Regions from separate parts of the Sphingomonas sorbitolis genome, predicted to be linked through region 2. Evidence: predicted binding sites of a transcription regulator. Region 2 holds the regulator's gene; the other holds the start of a gene.

Region 1 (9,036 bases), on a different contig from region 2:
CCATCTTGTCGCGGATCGGGGGGACCGCCTTGAAGAACTCGGCGGCGTCCTCGACCGTCATGTCGAGCACGTCGGCGATCGAATGGCCCTTGAACTTCACCTCGAGCGTCTCGCGATTGTAGCGCGCGCCGTGGCAGACGTCGCAGGTGACGTAGACGTCGGGGAGGAAGTGCATCTCGATCTTGAGCACGCCATCGCCCTGGCACGCCTCGCAGCGGCCGCCCTTGACGTTGAAGCTGAAGCGGCCGGGCTTGTAGCCGCGCGCCTGCGATTCCGGCAGGCCGGCGAACCAGTCGCGGATCTGCGTGAAGCTGCCGGTGTAGGTGGCGGGGTTGCTGCGCGGGGTGCGGCCGATCGGCGACTGATCGATGTCGATGACCTTGTCGAGATACTGGAGGCCGGTGATCTTGTCGTGCTTGCCCTGGACGATGCGCGCGCCGTTCAGCTCGCGTGCGGCGGCGGCGTAGAGCGTGTCGATCGTGAAGCTCGACTTGCCCGAGCCGGAGACGCCGGTGATGCAGGTGAAGGTGCCGAGCGGCAGGCTGGCGGTGACGCCGCGCAGATTGTTGGCGACCGCGTTGTGTACGGTGAGCTTCTTGCCGTTGCCTTTCCGTCGCGTGGTTGGGACCGGCACCTCGCGCGTGCCGTTGAGATAGTCGGCGGTGATGCTGCCCTTCGACTTGAGGATCTGCTTCAGCGTGCCCTGCGCGACGACCTGGCCGCCGCGGACGCCGGCGCCGGGGCCCATGTCGATGATGTAGTCGGCGGTGCGGATCGCGTCCTCGTCATGCTCGACGACGAGCACGGTGTTGCCGAGATCGCGCAGACGGCGGAGCGTCTTGAGGAGCATGTCGTTGTCGCGCTGGTGCAGGCCGATCGAGGGCTCGTCGAGGACGTAGAGCACGCCGGACAGGCCGCTGCCGATCTGCGACGCGAGGCGGATGCGCTGGCTTTCGCCGCCGCTGAGCGTGCCGGAGGTGCGGTCGAGGTTGAGGTAGTCTAGGCCGACATTGTTGAGGAAGCCCAGACGCTCGACGATCTCCTTGAGGATGCGTTCGGCGATCGCGTTCTGCTGGTCGCCGAGGTGCTGCGGCATGTCGGTGAAGAACTGGAGCGCGTCGACCACCGAGAGATGCGTGGCGTAGGAGATGTCCTTCATCGCGATCTTGACCGCGAGCGCTTCGGGTTTCAGGCGCGCGCCGCCGCAGACTTCGCACGGGGCGGCGGACTGGTACTTGCTGAGTTCCTCGCGCATCCAGGCGGAGTCGGTCTGGAGCATGCGGCGGTTGAGGTTGCCGATGACGCCCTCGAACGGCTTCGAGACGTCGTATTTCTTCTTGCCGTCGATGAAGGTGAGCGTGACGGGCTTGCCCTTCGAGCCGTGCAGGATGGTGCTCTGGACCTCCGGCGGGAGGTCGGACCAGGGCGTCTCGATGTCGAACTTGAATTCGCGCGCGAGGCTGCCGAGGACCTGCATGTAATAGGGCGACGGCGGGTTGGATTTCGCCCAGGGGACGACCGCCCCCTTCTTGATGCTGAGCATGTGGTTGGGGACGACGAGGTCTTCGTCGAACAGCAACTTCTCGCCGAGGCCGTCGCAGGCCGGGCATGCGCCTTGCGGGGCGTTGAACGAGAACAGGCGCGGCTCGATCTCGGAGATGGTAAAGCCGCTGACCGGGCACGCGAATTTTTCGGAGAAGACGATGCGGCCGTCGGGGGCGTTGTTGCCGAGGATTTCCGACTTGGGGGTGTGCGGCTCGACCGGGTCGGCGGGGTCGACATAGGCGAGGCCGTCGGCGAGTTTCAGCGCGGTTTCGAACGACTCCGCGAGGCGCGTGGCGATTTCGCCGCCCACGACGAGGCGGTCGACGACGACTTCGATGTCGTGCTTATACTTCTTGTCGAGCGCGGGAGCTTCGTCGATGTCGTGGATCTCGCCGTCGATCCGGACGCGCGCGAAGCCCGCCTTCTGCCACTCGGCGAGTTCCTTGCGGTACTCGCCTTTCCGGCCGCGGACGACGGGGGCGAGCAGGTACAGGCGCGTGCCCTCGGGGAGCGCCATGACGCGGTCGACCATCTGGCTGACGGTCTGCGCCGCGATGGGCTCGCCGGTCGCGGGCGAGTACGGGATGCCGACGCGCGCCCATAGGAGGCGCATGTAGTCGTAGATCTCGGTGACGGTGGCGACGGTCGAGCGCGGGTTGCGCGACGTCGTCTTCTGCTCGATCGAGATCGCGGGCGAGAGGCCCTCGATGTGGTCGACGTCGGGCTTCTGCATCAGTTCGAGGAACTGGCGGGCGTAGGCGGAGAGCGATTCGACGTAGCGGCGCTGGCCCTCGGCGTAGATCGTGTCGAACGCGAGTGAGGACTTGCCGGAACCCGACAGCCCGGTGATCACCGTGAGCGTGTCGCGGGGGATGTCGATGTCGACGTCCTTGAGGTTGTGCTCGCGCGCGCCGCGTACGGAAATCTTGGTCAGCATAAGGTGAGTTCTACTTCTGTTCTTGGCCGGATACCAGTGCGGGAGATAGGAACGGCAACGGGATTCCGCCAGCGCACCACGTCCGTCACGCGTTCGATGCCAAATCCCCGAAACGGACCTATCTCGCCGCTGTGATTGGCGGTGAATAGGGTATCCACGGGTCAACGCTCCACAGGGCGTCCAGTTCGTAGCGTGCCGCGTGTATTTTACCGGCCGATCCTCGACCCACCGCACACTCGACGCGGTCCTCGCCCGTTCGGCCCTACAGGGGCAGTATTTTCATGGCTGATCTGCGCACAGTCCTCGAAATCGTAGTGTCGCATCTGAACGGCATCGCCGATTATGGCTTTGCCTTCGACGGGCAACCCGTCGCGACGAGCGGCGGTAAAGGTATCTTCAAGGCCGTACCTGACCGCAAGAAATTGCTCGAATGGGTGATGATCGGTGATCCCGGTGCCACCATGAAGGTCGAAATCCTGCGCAACGGCGCGGCGATCTATACCCGCGATGCATCGACGATCCCGCCCCCACTCGGGAAGGCCTATGATGCTTTCCTGATCGACGTGCGCTGATGCTGCCGGTCCGGATGCGTGCGATCAATGCTCTCGCTTTCGCCATTGGCCTGGCGGGACATGGCGATGCCTGGGCACAGTCTTCGCCTCCCACACCCGCTGCGGCCGGCGCTAAACCGGCAGAGCCTGTCACGGCGCCGACGATGGCAGATTACCACCGCGCACTCGCCGCAGTTGAGCGCGCGGCGCAGGCGGCGACGCGAGCCGCCCGGGCTGCCGAGGCGGCGGCGCGGGACCTGCGCCTGATCGCCAGCGGCATGACGGCCGATGCATCGTCGGTAACGTCTGGGGCCGTGGGTAAGGTCGTGCCGGGGGCCGATGCGCCCGTCGTCACGGGAGCCAATGCGCAGGGCAAGCGATCGACAATTGGAAACATGATCGTCGATCATATCGCGGACAACAGGCTTCTGGCTGTGGAAGCGGTCGAATCCGGCTCCGCAAACGGGCCCAATGACCGCTTCCTGAAATCCAGCCCAACGCCCGATCTGCAATTCATCGCATCAAGCGAGGACAAGATCGCGAGCCTGTCCTGGACGCTCGACATCAGCGGTGTGCAGACCGGGAAGCGGCTGGCAGCCGATCATCTGACGATCACCGCCGCGAGCGATCTCGATTCGAGCCATGAAGCGAAGATATTAGGTTTGGACGGGTTTTCGGGCGGCACCGAGATCGCCCTATCCTATATCCATTATTCAACCGAGGCGGACTTGAATGGTACGGAAAAGCCAGAGGTCGAGCGTGCGCGGGAGAGTTGCCTGAACGCGAATGGCGACAAGGACGACGTGGCCCAGCTGTGCGATCCCTATAGCTTTCCGACCGGCGTATCGATGTTTGTCTTACGCTATTATCCGCAAGGGCTGCGCTCGATGATCAAGGCCGCGTTGCCCGGAAACATCGATTTTTATGGTGTGCGAGTGGCGGCGAGCCAGATCGATTTTACCTATCTCGATCGCGCCGCATTCACGACCCGCGACCAGTCGAGGCTGGGTTTCAAGGCCACCGCGTTTGGCGGTGTCCTACTCGGACTGGGCCAATCGGCGCTGACCGGGTCCTTCACCTATGGCCGCCGCTATGCCGAAAACGATCCGGTGACGCTCTGCCAACCGATCACGACACCACAGACGCAGTGCCTGACGAACGCGGACGGCGCACCGGTGCGGAAGGACAAGGCGATCGTCGCAGTCGAAGCGCGGCATGGCTTTGGCGCAGCGGTCGGACAGTTCGCGACGCTGGCGATCGCGCCGCAGGTCAGCGTCGATCTGAAGTCCAAGGCCTTTTCGCTGGACGTGCCCGTGTATTTCGTCGGCGACGGCACCGGCAAGCTGCGCGGCGGCGTACGCGGTGTCTATCTGAACCGTCGCGACGGCACCGGTGGCCGCGAAGACGATTTCACGCTTGGTCTGTTCGTCGGCGTCCCGTTCAGCGTGTTCGGGTCGTAACGCCCGATCGGATTTACTAATGAACGCCCTGCGCCCGCAATCGCAGGAGCATCGACGGAGCCGATCCGCTGAGCGCGTGTGTTGCACTCTAGGTCCGGTGTCTTATCTATATCAGACACAGCGTGAGAGACTGATATGGCAAAGACGAAGACAGCCAGGATTCCCAAGCGGATCGGCGGCGTGAAGATCCCGAAAGACCTTCGAAAGACGGGAAACACGCTGATCGAAAGCATGGCTAGTCCGGTAGGACGGGACATCGTTCTCGGCGTGCTGGCAAAGGGCGCCGGGCGTCAGGTCCTCGCCGCTGGGCTCATGGCGGCCGCCGCGGCGATCGCCAGCAAGGGTACGCGATCGACGGGAGAGCGGCCTGCTTCGCCAGGGTCGGACCAGGCATGTGGAGGCGGATCGCCGTCCCGGGCTGGATCGTCGCCCCCCGCCCCCGCCGCACCCGCAACTAGCGCGACCGAAGACATCGCTGCATCCGGTGCTGACAAGTCTTCTCCCGTACAGGGATCGGGCCATACTGACTCCGTCAAGCACGGATCGCCGGACCCGGAGCCTGCAGCAGCCGAACTAAATGCAGGATCCGGCCCGTTCGCAGGCGACACCCCCGAACCGCCCCGCAGCGATGCACCTGCGCTGTCGCCCGAGATGGCAAAGGTCCTCGACAGCGTCGCTGGTGGACTCGAACGGCTTTTTGCCGGGTTCGCAAGCCGGGCAGGCGCCAAGCCGGACAAGGAAACGCCCTCTTCCGGCTGACCGTAGCCCATCCTACGGCCCAATAATGCCGGCGTCGTCACGATCGGGGTGGGGCCTGGTCAAGCCTCAGTATCGTCAAGCGGCCTTCTCGTACCCGATCGATGTGCGACGATCCGCGCGTTTGGCACGATACATTGCCGCGTCGGCGCGTGAGATCAGGTCGGCAATCTGGCCAGCCCAGACGCCGTCGACGGTGCCGATACTGACACCTATCAAACCCGCCGCCGGTGCATCACGTTGCATAGCCAAGGCAAACTCCGCGGCGATGGCATCGCCCAGCATGATGGCCTGATCGACAGCGGTATCGGGCAGCAGGCAGACGAACTCGTCTCCACCCCATCGAACCAGATGACCGTTCCGACCGAGCGCCGTCCTCGCAATGTCTGCCAACGTGCACAACGCCGCGTCGCCTGCGGCATGGCCCAGCGTATCGTTCAATGCTTTGAACCGATCGATATCCAACATCATGACTGCGAGCGGTGTCTGCGGGTCAAACGTCCGACTGACGCGGTCGAGGCCTACGCGATTGAGTGCACCGGTAAGCTGATCGCGCTCCATCTGGTCACGCAGGGCCGTCTGGCCGCGCTCCGCTTGCAGGATCAGCAGCGAGAAGGTGCGGAAGATGATGAAGGCGATCTGGCCCGCGGCGAGCCAGGCGCCAAGACCGTTGTGCATGCCGGTCAGTTGCGTGCCGATCCGGTCGTGATAGGCGAGCCAGGCGCGGCCGAGAAAGAGCGGCACGGTGATCGCGAACAGAGCCGCCACGATCCAGCCGGTCTGGAGCGATTCACGCCGCGCCAGCCGGAGTGCAGCAATGACGACGACCACGTCGAAGCTCGCGCGAACGACGCTGAGATAGGCGACGCGGAGGTGAAAATGTGCGGGATCGTCACTAAACACCAAGGGTACGGCCAAAATGGCGGCAATTCCCAAAAGCGGCGTCAGGCGAGCCTCGGGCCGAGCGAACCGGAGCACGGCACCGGCGATCAGCGCATACCCGATCACCGCGGCGGGATTGCCGGTATTCGGCGCCCAGGCGATGCCGATACTGTCGTTCAGTACCGCCATCATCGTGCCGAACCCGACGACGAGATGGCCTGCGCCCCATAGCAGCGCCCATGTGCCGAACCGCCCCGTCGCCACCGGCACGAGGTGGACGAACCCCGCCACCAGCATGCCAAGCGCGGCAACCACGTAAAGGGTAGTGAGATCGAGCGCCACGGACACCTGCTTGTTCGTTCGTTAGGCGGCTAATAGGCTGGCTTTGCTAAGGATTCGTTTGGGTTGGGTGGAACGGCGGACGTTTAGAGATTGGGGGTTGGAGTGTTCGGGGGGTGCGCGGGGTGCGCGCGCGGTATGGCTTGGGCGAGAGGTCGTTAGCGCGACGCGCCTCGTCAGGCATACGCCCTCCGCTTTCGCCGCGCTTTCCTCCCCCGTCATCCCGGCGAACGCCGGGACCCATGGTAGCGGACCAGGTCTTGGCAGCACGGTATCGCCAGGTTCGCCGTAACCGGGGGTTCCCAGCGTTCGCCGAGACGACGGATGGGGGGGTGTGCGAGGCGCGTTCGGCGTCGTGATAGGCCGGGCCAATCATGGTCTACCCGAGCTCGCGTCCCCTTTTAATCGGGCTTCCCCATTCATCACTCCTTCCGTCAACCCGGCAGACGCCGGGACCCATGGTCGCGAACAGGGTCATGGCAGCACGGTATCGCCGGGTTCGCCGTAACCGTGGGTCCCGGCGTTCGCCGGGATGACGGATTGGGGGTGGGTGTCGGATGGGTTTTGAGGAACGTACGGGGCTTCGCGCAAACTGCCATTCAATCCCGAGCCACCTTTTCCCCTTGCTCTGTAGACGCAGAAAGGGCGCCAGTGGATTACCACCGACGCCCTTTCAAAATTCAGTTTGGGCTTTGCTTGGCCGGACAGGGGCAAAGCCCCTGTCGTCGGACGGCGCTGGAGCGCCGCCGGCCGGGCAAGCCCTTTAGATCATATCTAGCACTTGCTAGATGTGAATGGGCTTGCCTTGCACCGCCATGGCGGCTTCCTTGATCGCCTCGGCATGCGTCGGATGCGCATGACAGGTGTAGGCGATGTCCTCGCTGGTCGCGCCGAATTCCATCGCGATGGCGGCTTCGGCGATCAGCGTGCCCGCGAGGCTCGAGACGATCCAGACGCCGAGGACGCGGTCGGTCTTGGCGTCGGCGATGATCTTCACGAAACCGTCGGTGTCGCGGTTGGTCTTGGCGCGGCTGTTCGCGGCGAACGGGAACTTGCCGACCTTGATCTCGGTCTTTTCCTTCGCCGCCTCTTCGGTGAGGCCGACGCCGGCGATCTCGGGCATCGTGTAGACGACGCTCGGGATGACGTCCTCGTTGACGATGCCGGTCTGGCCGGCAATGTTTTCCGCGACCGCGACGCCCTCGTCCTCGGCCTTGTGCGCGAGCATCAGGCCGGGGATGCAGTCGCCGATCGCCCAGACTCCGTCGACCTTGGTGCGGAACGAATGGTCGGTCTCGATCTGGCCGCGCTTGTTGAGTTCGAGGCCGATGGCCTCGAGGTTGAGGCCGTCGACGTTCGCTTTCCGCCCGATCGAGACGAGCACCGCATCGGCGGTCAGCGTCTCGGATGCGCCACCCGCGGCGGGCTCGACGGTGACGGTCGCGACGCCGTTGTCGACGGTCACGCCGGTGACCTTGGTCGAGAGCTTGAGCTCCATGCCCTGCTTCTTGAAGAGCTTGGCGGTCTCGCGGCGGACTTCGCCGTCGAAGCCGGGGAGGATCTGGTCGACGAACTCGACGACCGTGACCTTCGCGCCGAGGCGACGCCAGACGCTGCCGAGCTCGAGACCGATCACGCCGCCGCCGATGACGACCATGTGCTCGGGGACCTTCGGAATCTCGAGCGCGCCGGTGCTGTCGACGACGGTCTTCTGGTCGACCTCGACGCCGGGGAGCGGCATGACGCTCGAACCGGTGGCGATGACGATGTTCTTCGCGGTGACCTTCTGGCCGTTCACGTCGACGGTATGCGCGTCCTGGAACGCGGCCTTGCCCTTGAGCCAGGTGACCTTGTTCTTCTTGAACAGGAATTCGACGCCGCCGGTCAGTTCCTTGACGGCCTTGGCCTTCTCGGCGTGCATCTGGTCGAGGTTCAGCGTGACGCCCTGGAAGTCGATGCCGAACTTCGTCATGTGGCCGCCCTTGGCCTCCTCGTAGATCTCGGACGCGTGGAGCAGCGCCTTCGACGGGATGCAGCCGACGTTGAGGCAGGTGCCGCCGAGCGTCTCGCGGGACTCGGCACAAGCGGTGCGCAGGCCGAGCTGCGCTGCACGGATCGCTGCGACGTAACCGCCGGGGCCCGCACCGATCACGAGGACGTCATAGTCGTAGTCAGCCATGCCTCAACTCACCTTTTAACTTATTGCGCTTCGCCGCAACGAGATCGCGCGTGAACCCGAGTGCAGCTTGCAACTGTGCCCGAGTGATATGGGAATAATCCGCGAGATAGCTATCGATCGAACCACCATACTCGATGAACTCCAGGAGGTGATCGACGTACATTCGGGTGCCGGCGATGCGAACCTTGCCGAAGCAAACATCTGGGTCGGTCACGATGATACCGTCCCGTGGCGTTCGATCTGGTGCCGTCATCTCGACCTCCGTTTGCCCCCGGTACTTTCCGTCATCCTGGGCTCGACCCAGGATCCAGAGCAACGAGCGGTTCCGTCCGTTACTCTGGATCCTGACTTTCGTCAGGATGACGGTTTAAGTCATGCGATACCTTT
Region 2 (9,036 bases):
AATCACCGCGATCATGGCGCTGCACGAGCATCCGGCGATTCGCGTATTCTTCGGGCCACACGAGGAGGGCCGACCGCGCCGTCTCGCTCGTGGGGTAGCATCGCTGTTGCTCACCGGCCTGCTCGTCGAGTTCGCGCTCATGCCGATCGCGGTCTATCATTTCCATAAGGCCGGGCTCTACGGCGCGTTCGCCAACATCATCGCGATCCCGCTGACGACGTTTGTGGTGATGCCGCTGGAAGCACTGGCGTTGCTACTCGATGCTGGCGGGCTTGGTGCGCCGATATGGTGGCTGGTCCAGCGATCACTCGATGCGTTGCTGTGGCTCGCGCATATCGTTGCTAGCGCACCCGGATCGGTGCGCTCCCTGCCAGCGATGCCGACGGCGGCGTTTGCGTTGATGATCGTTGGAGGAATTTGGATCGCCGTGTGGCGAACGCGGTGGCGGCGGCTCGGGCTGGTCCCGCTGACGATCGGTGCGATCTGGGCGCTGACGACGCCGGCCCCGGATGTTCTCGTGACCGGTGACGGCCGCCATGTCGCGGTGCGGACGGCTGCGGGGCTCGCGATGCTGCGCGACCGGGCGGGCGACTATACGCGCGACATGCTAGCCGAGAACGGCGGAGTGGACGGCGAGCCGCTGCTGCTGGCGGACCAACCCGACGCGCGGTGCAGTCGCGATCTGTGCGTCACCGATATCGCCGCACGGGGGCGGACGTGGCGCATCCTCGCGACCCGCAGCGCCTATATGGTCCCGATTGCTGAGTTCATCGCCGCCTGTCACGGCGCCGATGTCGTCGTCAGCGAACGCGGTCTGCCGAAACGGTGCGTACCGCGGTGGCTGAAACTGGATCGTCGTGTACTCCGGCGTACGGGCGGCGTCGCGCTGACCTTGGGAAGCGGGACAGTCGTGACCATCCTGAACGCAGGCGATCGTCACCCCTGGCGCGATCCGCCTCTCCTCGAACGCACCGTGCATTCGTTCGGGCTGCGACATGGCCGGTTCCACGGTGCTGCGTCGTTTCGAGCCGACCGAGGCCCTCAAAAGTAGAATGTTCACGCGAAGGCGCAAAGGCGCGAAGGTGACGCGGCTCGGGAGACCTCAACACCCCCATGAACGGTAAGCCCACGTCGGTATTTCGGTGGTCTGCGAAGGCAGGTAGTCGCAAATCTAAGCACTGCATCTTCGCGCCTTTGCACCTTTGCGCCTTCGCGTGAACAAAATTACCCGTCGTCGCATGCGATCTTGGTGCAAAGAATTGGTTCACGCGGAGACGCGGAGAAGGTTCTTGTACGGCAGGATGAATCGGACTGGCGGCTATCTGGTCTTACTTGCGAAAGACGTTTGGAATCGTTTCGTTCTCCCTAAGCGAAACACCTCCGCGTCTCCGCGTCTCCGCGCGAACCAATTCTTCGGCTGCGCGGGGGATTGGCGGCGATATGTTCGCGCAGAGGCGCAGAGGCGCAGAGGCGCAGAGATTGAGGGTTCGAGTCGAGGTCGCGCTTATGCATCGGAGCGCGAGAGGGTCTTCCGGACGGTTGGCGGTGTTTGCTTGGGGGTGTCGAAAAACTGGCCATTTTCTCGAAAGCTCCGAGCACATCGTTTCGTTCGCCGAAGACGCCCAGTCGCTGTTGCCGGTAAGGAAAAAGCGACTTGGCTTACCGGCCTGGCTGTCGCTTTTCGTTGGCAATCAAACACCGAGACCGGCCTGCGCCTTGATGCCGCAAGTCGGTCCCGGTAGTTCAGTCGTAGCGGCGGAGGATGCCGGAGAGTTTGCCTTGGACGCGGACTTGGGCGGGGGCGTAGCGTTGGGGGTCGTAGGCTCGGTTTGCAGGGTCGAGGCGGACCATGGCGCCTTCGCGGCGGAAGTATTTCAGGGTGGCTTCGCTGTCTTCGATCAGGGCGACGACGATCTCGCCGTCTCGGGCGGTCTCGGTGCGGCGAATCAGGGCGTAGTCGCCGTCTAGGATACCGGCCTCGACCATGGAGTCGCCGGAGACTTCGAGCGCATAGTGTTCACCCGAACCCAGCAGTGCGGCGGGGACGGCCAGCATCGTGCTGCCTTCGAACGCTTCGATCGGGACGCCGGCGGCGATGCGGCCGTGGAGGGGGATCTCGACGACGTCGTTCGCTGGCTGTGGCGCGGTAGCGGGCGAGGGCTTTACGTTCGACGCCTTTGATGGCGCCTTTTTCTCGGCGCGCTCGGGCATGCGAAGCACTTCGAGTGCGCGCGCACGGTTGGGAAGGCGGCGGATGAAGTTGCGCTCCTCGAGCGCGCTGATCAGACGGTGGACGCCCGACTTCGACTTGAGGTCGAGTGCGTCCTTCATCTCCTCGAACGACGGCGAGACGCCGGTATCGTTGAGGCGATCGTTGATAAAGCAGACGAGTTCGTGCTGCTTGCGCGTGAGCATGGCGGTTCTCCGTCCGGAACAGACTGGGAACTTCTATGGAACATAATTAACGGCGTCAAGCGTCCGTATCACGCGATCACCAGGATTTCCGCCGATTCGCCCGTCTTTGCTACGGGTGCGTTGCCGGGGCGGACGATCAGGCAGGTCGACCGGGCCAGCGTGAGCAGCATCGAACTGTCCTGGATCGTCGAGGCATAGGCTTTGCCGTCGCGCAGTTCGGCGCGGAGATAGTCGGTGCGGGCATTGTTGGCGGGGAGGTCTTCGCCGAGCAGCGCATGGGTCGACTGAGGGAGCGGGTCGCGTGCGCCGGCCATGTGCGCGACGACGGGCTTCACGAACAACGTCGCGGTGACGAACGCGGAGACCGGGTTGCCGGGGAGGCCGAGCACCATCATCTCGCCGATCCGGCCGGCCATCATCGGCTTGCCGGGGCGCAGCGCGATCCGCCAGAAATCGATGGTGCCGTTGGCGGCTTCGATCGCCGGGCGGACGAGGTCGTGGTCGCCTACCGATGCGCCGCCGGTGGTGACGAGCAGGTCGGCCTCGACGCTGGCGAAGGCTTCGCGGAGGACTTCGAGATTGTCGGGGAGGATGCCGAGGTCGATGATGTCGACGGGCATGTCGGCGAGCATCGCGGCGAGCATGATGCCGTTCGATTCGGGGAGCGCGACGCCGTCGGTGGTCGAGCCGGGGGGGACGAGTTCGTCGCCGGTGGCGGCGACGGCGACGCGGACGCGGCGGTTGACGGTGAGGCTGCCGTGGCCGCCAGTCGCGGCGACGGCGATGCGCGCGGGGCTGAGGCGATCGCCGGCGGCGATCAGGCGGGTGCCGGTGGAGAAATCGAGGCCCTTGCGGCGGGTGTTGCGGCCGAGCGTTGGCGGGCCTTCGCCGGCGAGGATCAGGGTTTCGCCGTCGCGCTCGGCTTCTTCCTGGACCATGACGGTGTCGGCGCCTTCGGGCATGGCGGCGCCGGTGAAGATGCGGGTGGCTTGGCCGGCGGCGACGTGGCCCATGAAGGGGCGGCCGGCGGCGCTTTCGCCGATGACTTTCCAGGGGCCGGGGAGGTCTGCAAAGCGGATGGCGTAGCCGTCCATCGCCGAGAGGTCTGCTGCGGGCTGCGTGCGGCGGGCGGGGATGTCCTCGGCGGCCCAGCGGCCTGCGGCTTCGCGTAGGGCCACGGTCTCGTGGTCGACGCGGGCGGCCATGGCGAAGAGGCGGGTCTGGGCTTCGGCGACGGGGACTAGGGTCATGCTAAGGCTCTGTCTTTGGGCGGTTCTGAAAAGTGAAGTATAGGAAGTGCAGACGCTGGGAGCGATTTGGCGGTTGGGGTTTGGTAAATGAGAAGCGTAGGGTGCGCGGGTATGTTCCGCGCTCTGCCATGGGTTTGGTGTGTAGGACAGGTGTTGTTGGCTTAGCGGGCAGAGCGATGCCGGCCCCGTGTGACGGCGTCATGGTTGACCGTGTCGACCGATATCGAACGTTCGCTACTGCCTCCTTGTTCTCCCGCGAAGGCGGGAGCCCAGGCTGGGTCCCCGCCTTCGCGGGGAAACAAGAGTTGGGCGGCCGGCGGTTGCTATAATGCTGGCCTTCCCAATTGGGCCCCGGCCTTCGCCGGGGTGGTGCTAGCTCGCTGGGGTGGTGCCCGTTTGCTGGGGTGGTGCTGGTAGGTTGGTGCCGCTGTTTTTCTTTCGGGTCGGCAAGTGGAGGCGGGTGATGGCCTTCGCGTCCTTCGAACGTCTGGCCAGCGCGGGTTCATCCGATGCGGGGCTTTGTTTGGGGGAAAGAGACACCAGATCAGCATGATGACACGCAATCAGCCTCGGGCGAGAGACAGGATCGGGGCGGCGGTGGGCGCCGTGCTGTTGCCGGGGGTGCTGGGCTATGCGCTGCTCAACGGGCTGGTGGTGACGATGCCGGCGGTGGTCAGCGATGCGTTGAAGGTGTTCGATGCGGCGCCGCCTCCGCCACCGCCGCCGCCTGAGGAGAAGGTGCGGCCTAGGCCGTCGCCTAGCCGCAAGCCGGAGGGGGCTGCGTCGCCGCCTAATTTGAAGTCGAAGGCTACCGAGGTAGTGGCGCCGCCGCCGGTGGTGCCGGTTGTGGTGCTGCCGCCTGTCGTGGTTGCGGAGAAGGCCGGGGTGGGGGCGCAGGCTACGGCGGGCGCTTCGGATGTGCGCGGGCCGGGGACGGGGAGTGGCGGGATCGGCAATGGCACCGGGAGCGGTGGGTATGGCAATGGCGACGGCGGGGGTGGTGAGGAGACGCCGCCGCGGTGGCGCAAGGGGCGGCTGAAGGACTCCGACTATCCGGACGACGGTGCCGAGACCGGGATCAGAGGGCGCGTATTCGTGCGGTACGTGGTCGAAACCGATGGGCGAGTCTCGCGGTGCCGGGTGACCCGGTCGAGTGGGAGCCGGGAGCTTGATGCACTGACGTGTCGGCTGATCGAGCAGCGGTTTCGGTATGATCCGTCGCTCGATGCTGCGGGCCGGCCGGTCGAGTCGACGATCGTGGAGAGCCACGACTGGTCTATGGATGACGATTGAAGTCCAAAGCTAGGCGCGTTCTGCTTGGCTTGCCCTCACCCTCGCCGCCTTTGGCGTCTATCCCTCTCCCCGTTGAGGAGAGGGTTTTCTGTTACGCGGTCCAGTTGCCGGATTTGCCGCCGGACTTGGCGCGGACGCGGATGTCGGTGAGGACCATCGTCTTGTCGATCGCCTTGGCCATGTCGTAGATCGTCAGGAGCGTTACCGTGGCCGCCGTCAGGGCTTCCATCTCTACACCGGTCTTGCCTTCGGTCGAGGCGGTGGCGGTGGCGGTCACGCCGGTTTCGTCGACGACCAGATCGATTTCCACCTTGGTGAGCGGGAGCGGGTGGCAGAGGGGGATCAGGTCGCTGGTGCGCTTGGCGGCCATGATGCCGGCGACGCGCGCGACGGCGAGGACGTCGCCCTTTTTCGCAGTGCCGGCGCCGATGGCCGCGGCGGCTTCGGCGGACATGGTTATGCGGCCCGAGGCGACGGCTTCGCGGGCGGTGACCGCCTTGCCACCGACGTCGACCATTCTTGCCGCGCCGGCTTCGTCGATGTGGGTCAGGCCGGTCACCCGACGAGCGCTCGGGTGGCGGCTTCGACGTCGTCCTGGCGCATCAGCGCTTCGCCGATCAGGAAGCAGTGGATGCCGTGCTCGGCCATCGCGTCCAGCTCGGCACGGGTCGTGAGGCCGCTTTCGGCGACGAAAGTGCAGTCCTTGGGTGCCTTGCCGACGAGGTCGTAGGTGCGTTGGAAGTCGACGGTGAAGTCGCGCAGGTCGCGGTTGTTGACGCCGATCAGGCGTGACTTGAGCTTCAGCGCGCGCTCCATCTCGTGCGCGTCGTGGACCTCGACCAGCACGTCCATCCCGCATTCGAGCGCGGAGGCCTCGATCTCGGCCATCTGGATGTCGTCGAGCGCGGCGACGATGATCAGGATGCAGTCGGCGCCGATCGCGCGCGCCTCGGTCGACTGCCATGGGTCAACCATGAAGTCCTTGCGCAGGACGGGGATCGAGACGGCGTCGCGGGCCGCGGTGAGATAGGCATCGGAGCCCTGGAACCATTTTTCGTCGGTCAGCACCGAGAGGCACGCGGCACCGCCGGCTTCATAGGCTCGGGCGTGGGCTACGGGATCGAAGTCGGCGCGGATCAAGCCTTTCGAGGGGCTGGCTTTCTTGACCTCGGCGACCAGCGCGTAGCCGGTCTTCGCGTCAAGCGCGGCGCGGAAGCCGCGCGGCTTCGACATGCGGGCGATGCCGGCGTCGATGTCGGCGAGCGAGGTCGTGGCTTTGCGGGCAGCGACTTCGGCGCGCTTGGTTTCGATGATGCGGTCGAGCATGGTCATGTCAGTAGGCGATCCAGCGGGCGAGCAGCGCGTCGGCGCTGCCGGTGTCGAGGGCGGCGGCGGCTTGCGCGGCGCCTTCGACGAGGGTGGGGACGGTGCCGGCGACCATCAAGGCGGCGGCGGCGTTGAGCAGGACGGCGTCGCGGTAGGCGCCGGTCTCGCCCTTGAGCAGGCGGCGGAGCGCATCGGCGTTGTGGTGCGCGTCGCCGCCGCGGATGTCGGTGATCGCGTGGCGGGTGAGGCCGGCGTCTTCGGGGGTGACCTTGCCGGGGAGCGCGACGGTGCCTACCGAGGCGACAATGCTGGGGCCGGCACCCGACAGTTCGTCGAGGCCTTCTTCGCCCGAGACGACGAGCGCGGCTTCGGTGCCGAGCTGTTCGAGGGCTTCGGCGTAGAGCGTGACGTAATCGGGGCGGGCGATGCCGATGAGCTGGCGGGTGGTGCCGGCCGGGTTGGCGAGCGGGCCCATCAGGTTGAAGATCGTGCGCTTGGCTATGCGTTGGCGGATCGGGGTGATGCGTCTCATCGCCGGGTGGTGGTTGGCGGCGAACAGGAAGGCGATGCCGATCTCGTTGAGGCTTGCCTCGGCAGTGGCGCCGGCTCGGTCCATGTCGAGGCCGAGCACTTCGAGCGTGTCGGCGGCGCCGGCCTTGCTGGAGGCGGCGCGGTTGCCGTGCTTGGCGACGGGGACGCCGGTTGCGGCGACGACGAGCGCGACCGCGGTCGAGACGTTGAGTGTGTGGTGGCCATCGCCGCCGGTGCCGCAGACGTCGATCGCACCGGCGGGGGCGTCGATCGGGATCATCCGGTTGCGCAGTGCGCGCGCGGCTTCGGCGATCTCGATGCTGGTCTCGCCGCGGGTTGCCAGGTCGGTGAGGAAGGTGGCGATCGCGTCGTCGCTGGCGCGGGCGTCGAGGATGTCCGCGAACGCCTCGCGGGCGGATTCGCGGGAGAGGGGCGAGCTGGGGTCTGGGAGGAGGGCGACGGCAGTCACATTCCCCTCCCGCTTGCGGGAGGGGTTAGGGGAGGGGCTTCCTGTTTCACGGACGTCGTGGATGCGGCACGGCCCTCCCCCGACCCCTCCCGCAGGCGGGAGGGGAGTTGGTGTGGGATGTTCGCCATCTTCAGGAAGTTGGCGAGCATCTCGTGGCCGTGTTCCGTCGCGATGCTTTCGGGATGGAACTGCACGCCGTGGATCGGCAGCGTCTTGTGGCGGAAGCCCATCACCGTACCGTCCTGCGCGGTCGCATTGACCACCAGCGTGTCGGGGACCGCGTTGACGATCAGCGAATGATAGCGCGTGGCGATGAACGGCGAGGGCAATCCGGCGTACAGCCCGGTATCGTCGTGGAGCACCGGCGAGGTCTTGCCGTGCATGAGCCCCCCGCGCTCGACCTTGCCGCCGAAATGCTGGCCGATCGCCTGGTGGCCGAGGCACACGCCGAGCAGCGGCTTGCCGGCGTCCGCGCAGGCCGCGACCAGGTCGAGGCTCACACCCGCCTCGGTCGGCGTGCAGGGGCCGGGGGAAATGAGGAACGCGTCCGCGCCCGACGACAGAGCCTGCCCGGCGGAGATCGCATCGTTGCGGACGACTTCGACCTCGGCGCCGAGTTCCATCAGGTAATGGACCAAGTTCCAGGTGAAGCTGTCGTAATTGTCGACGACGAGGATCATGGCGCCGCCATAGCCTAAGCGGGGCCCGGTGCAATATGCCCGCGTCGGGCTGCGGTCGTACCGGGTCATCGCGATTTCGTCGCGGGCGGGTCGCGATCGGCCGGAGCGAGCCCTATATGGCGGAAGCAGCGCAGGCATTCATTCAGTGCGGAGCAATGCCGTGGGACGGACGTTATTCGTTCAAAGGAGCCTGATCCATGTTTCGTACCGTCGTCCTTGCCGCACTGATTGCACTTCCCACCATGGCGTTCGCGCAGGATGCTCAGGTCGCCTCGCCACCGCAGCGCATCCGCAGCGTTACGCTGACCGGTGATCAGAAGTGTCCGCCGTCGACCAACGGCGAGGTGGTGGTCTGCTCGACGCTCGATCAGCCCTATCGTATTCCGAAGGCGCTGCGCGACGACAAGCCGATCGCGGCGCAGAACCAGAGCTGGGTGAACCGTGCCGCGTCGATGGACCAGCTTGGACGCGTGGCTGGCGGGTTGCCGGATACGTGTTCGGCGGTCGGGACGGGCGGCCAGTCGGGCTGCTTCCTGGCACGGAACAATGCCTATGCACAGGAGCGTCGTGCGCCGGCTAGCGAGACGACGACCACGCCGTAAGCGTTTGATACGTCGGACCGCTCACCGCCTGAAGAGCGTCCACCCCGGCGAAGGCCGGGGCCCATTTGGGGGACGAGGGTAACGAAGGCTGCGGTCCGTTACTGTGGCCTTTCCACTTGGGCCCCGGCCTTCGCCGGGGTGGATCAGGCTGACGGAGCTCAACTTAGCCCTAGGGCACCGAGACTTACTGCCCGAAGCCCGGTGCCTTAGCCCGGCTGACCGCTTCTTGCGCTGCTGCCAGGATCGCCCCGGCCTTGGCCTCGCACTCGCGCTGCTCGTATTCGGGGACGCTATCGGCAACGATGCCGGCACCGGCCTGGACGTGGATCGTGCCGTCCTTCACCACCGCCGTTCGGAGTACAATGCACGAGTCCATCGATCCGTCGGGGGAGAAATAGCCGACCCCGCCGGCGTAGGCACCGCGCCGTTCGGGTTCGAGTTCGGCGATGATCTGGCAGGCGCGGACTTTC

What was found. The regulator LexA, encoded in region 2, represses DNA repair genes until DNA is damaged. The targets are predictions, from matches to a motif close to GTTCCNCNCTTGTTCT.
Region 1: uvrA (excinuclease ABC subunit UvrA) is a predicted target of LexA. The motif match lies at 2,490-2,505, and genes of this name have one in related genera.

The regions. Positions count from the first base shown of each region.
Region 1 covers NZ_JAXOJS010000004.1:240,060-249,095, forward strand. The annotation lists gene uvrA (excinuclease ABC subunit UvrA) at 1-2,482, opposite strand, end outside; gene U1763_RS13250 (hypothetical protein) at 2,764-3,054, shown strand; gene U1763_RS13255 (hypothetical protein) at 3,198-4,493, shown strand; gene U1763_RS13260 (hypothetical protein) at 4,629-5,252, shown strand; gene U1763_RS13265 (GGDEF domain-containing protein) at 5,328-6,473, opposite strand; gene lpdA (dihydrolipoyl dehydrogenase) at 7,255-8,649, opposite strand; gene U1763_RS13275 (DUF433 domain-containing protein) at 8,642-8,902, opposite strand.
Region 2 covers NZ_JAXOJS010000001.1:937,337-946,372, reverse strand. The annotation lists gene U1763_RS03860 (ComEC/Rec2 family competence protein) at 1-1,051, shown strand, start outside; gene lexA (transcriptional repressor LexA) at 1,744-2,415, opposite strand; gene U1763_RS03850 (molybdopterin molybdotransferase MoeA) at 2,484-3,665, opposite strand; gene U1763_RS03845 (energy transducer TonB) at 4,263-4,958, shown strand; gene moaC (cyclic pyranopterin monophosphate synthase MoaC) at 5,050-5,517, opposite strand; gene trpC (indole-3-glycerol phosphate synthase TrpC) at 5,514-6,290, opposite strand; gene trpD (anthranilate phosphoribosyltransferase) at 6,292-7,284, opposite strand; gene U1763_RS03825 (anthranilate synthase component II) at 7,281-7,964, opposite strand; gene U1763_RS03820 (hypothetical protein) at 8,162-8,566, shown strand; gene trpE (anthranilate synthase component I) at 8,751-9,036, opposite strand, start outside.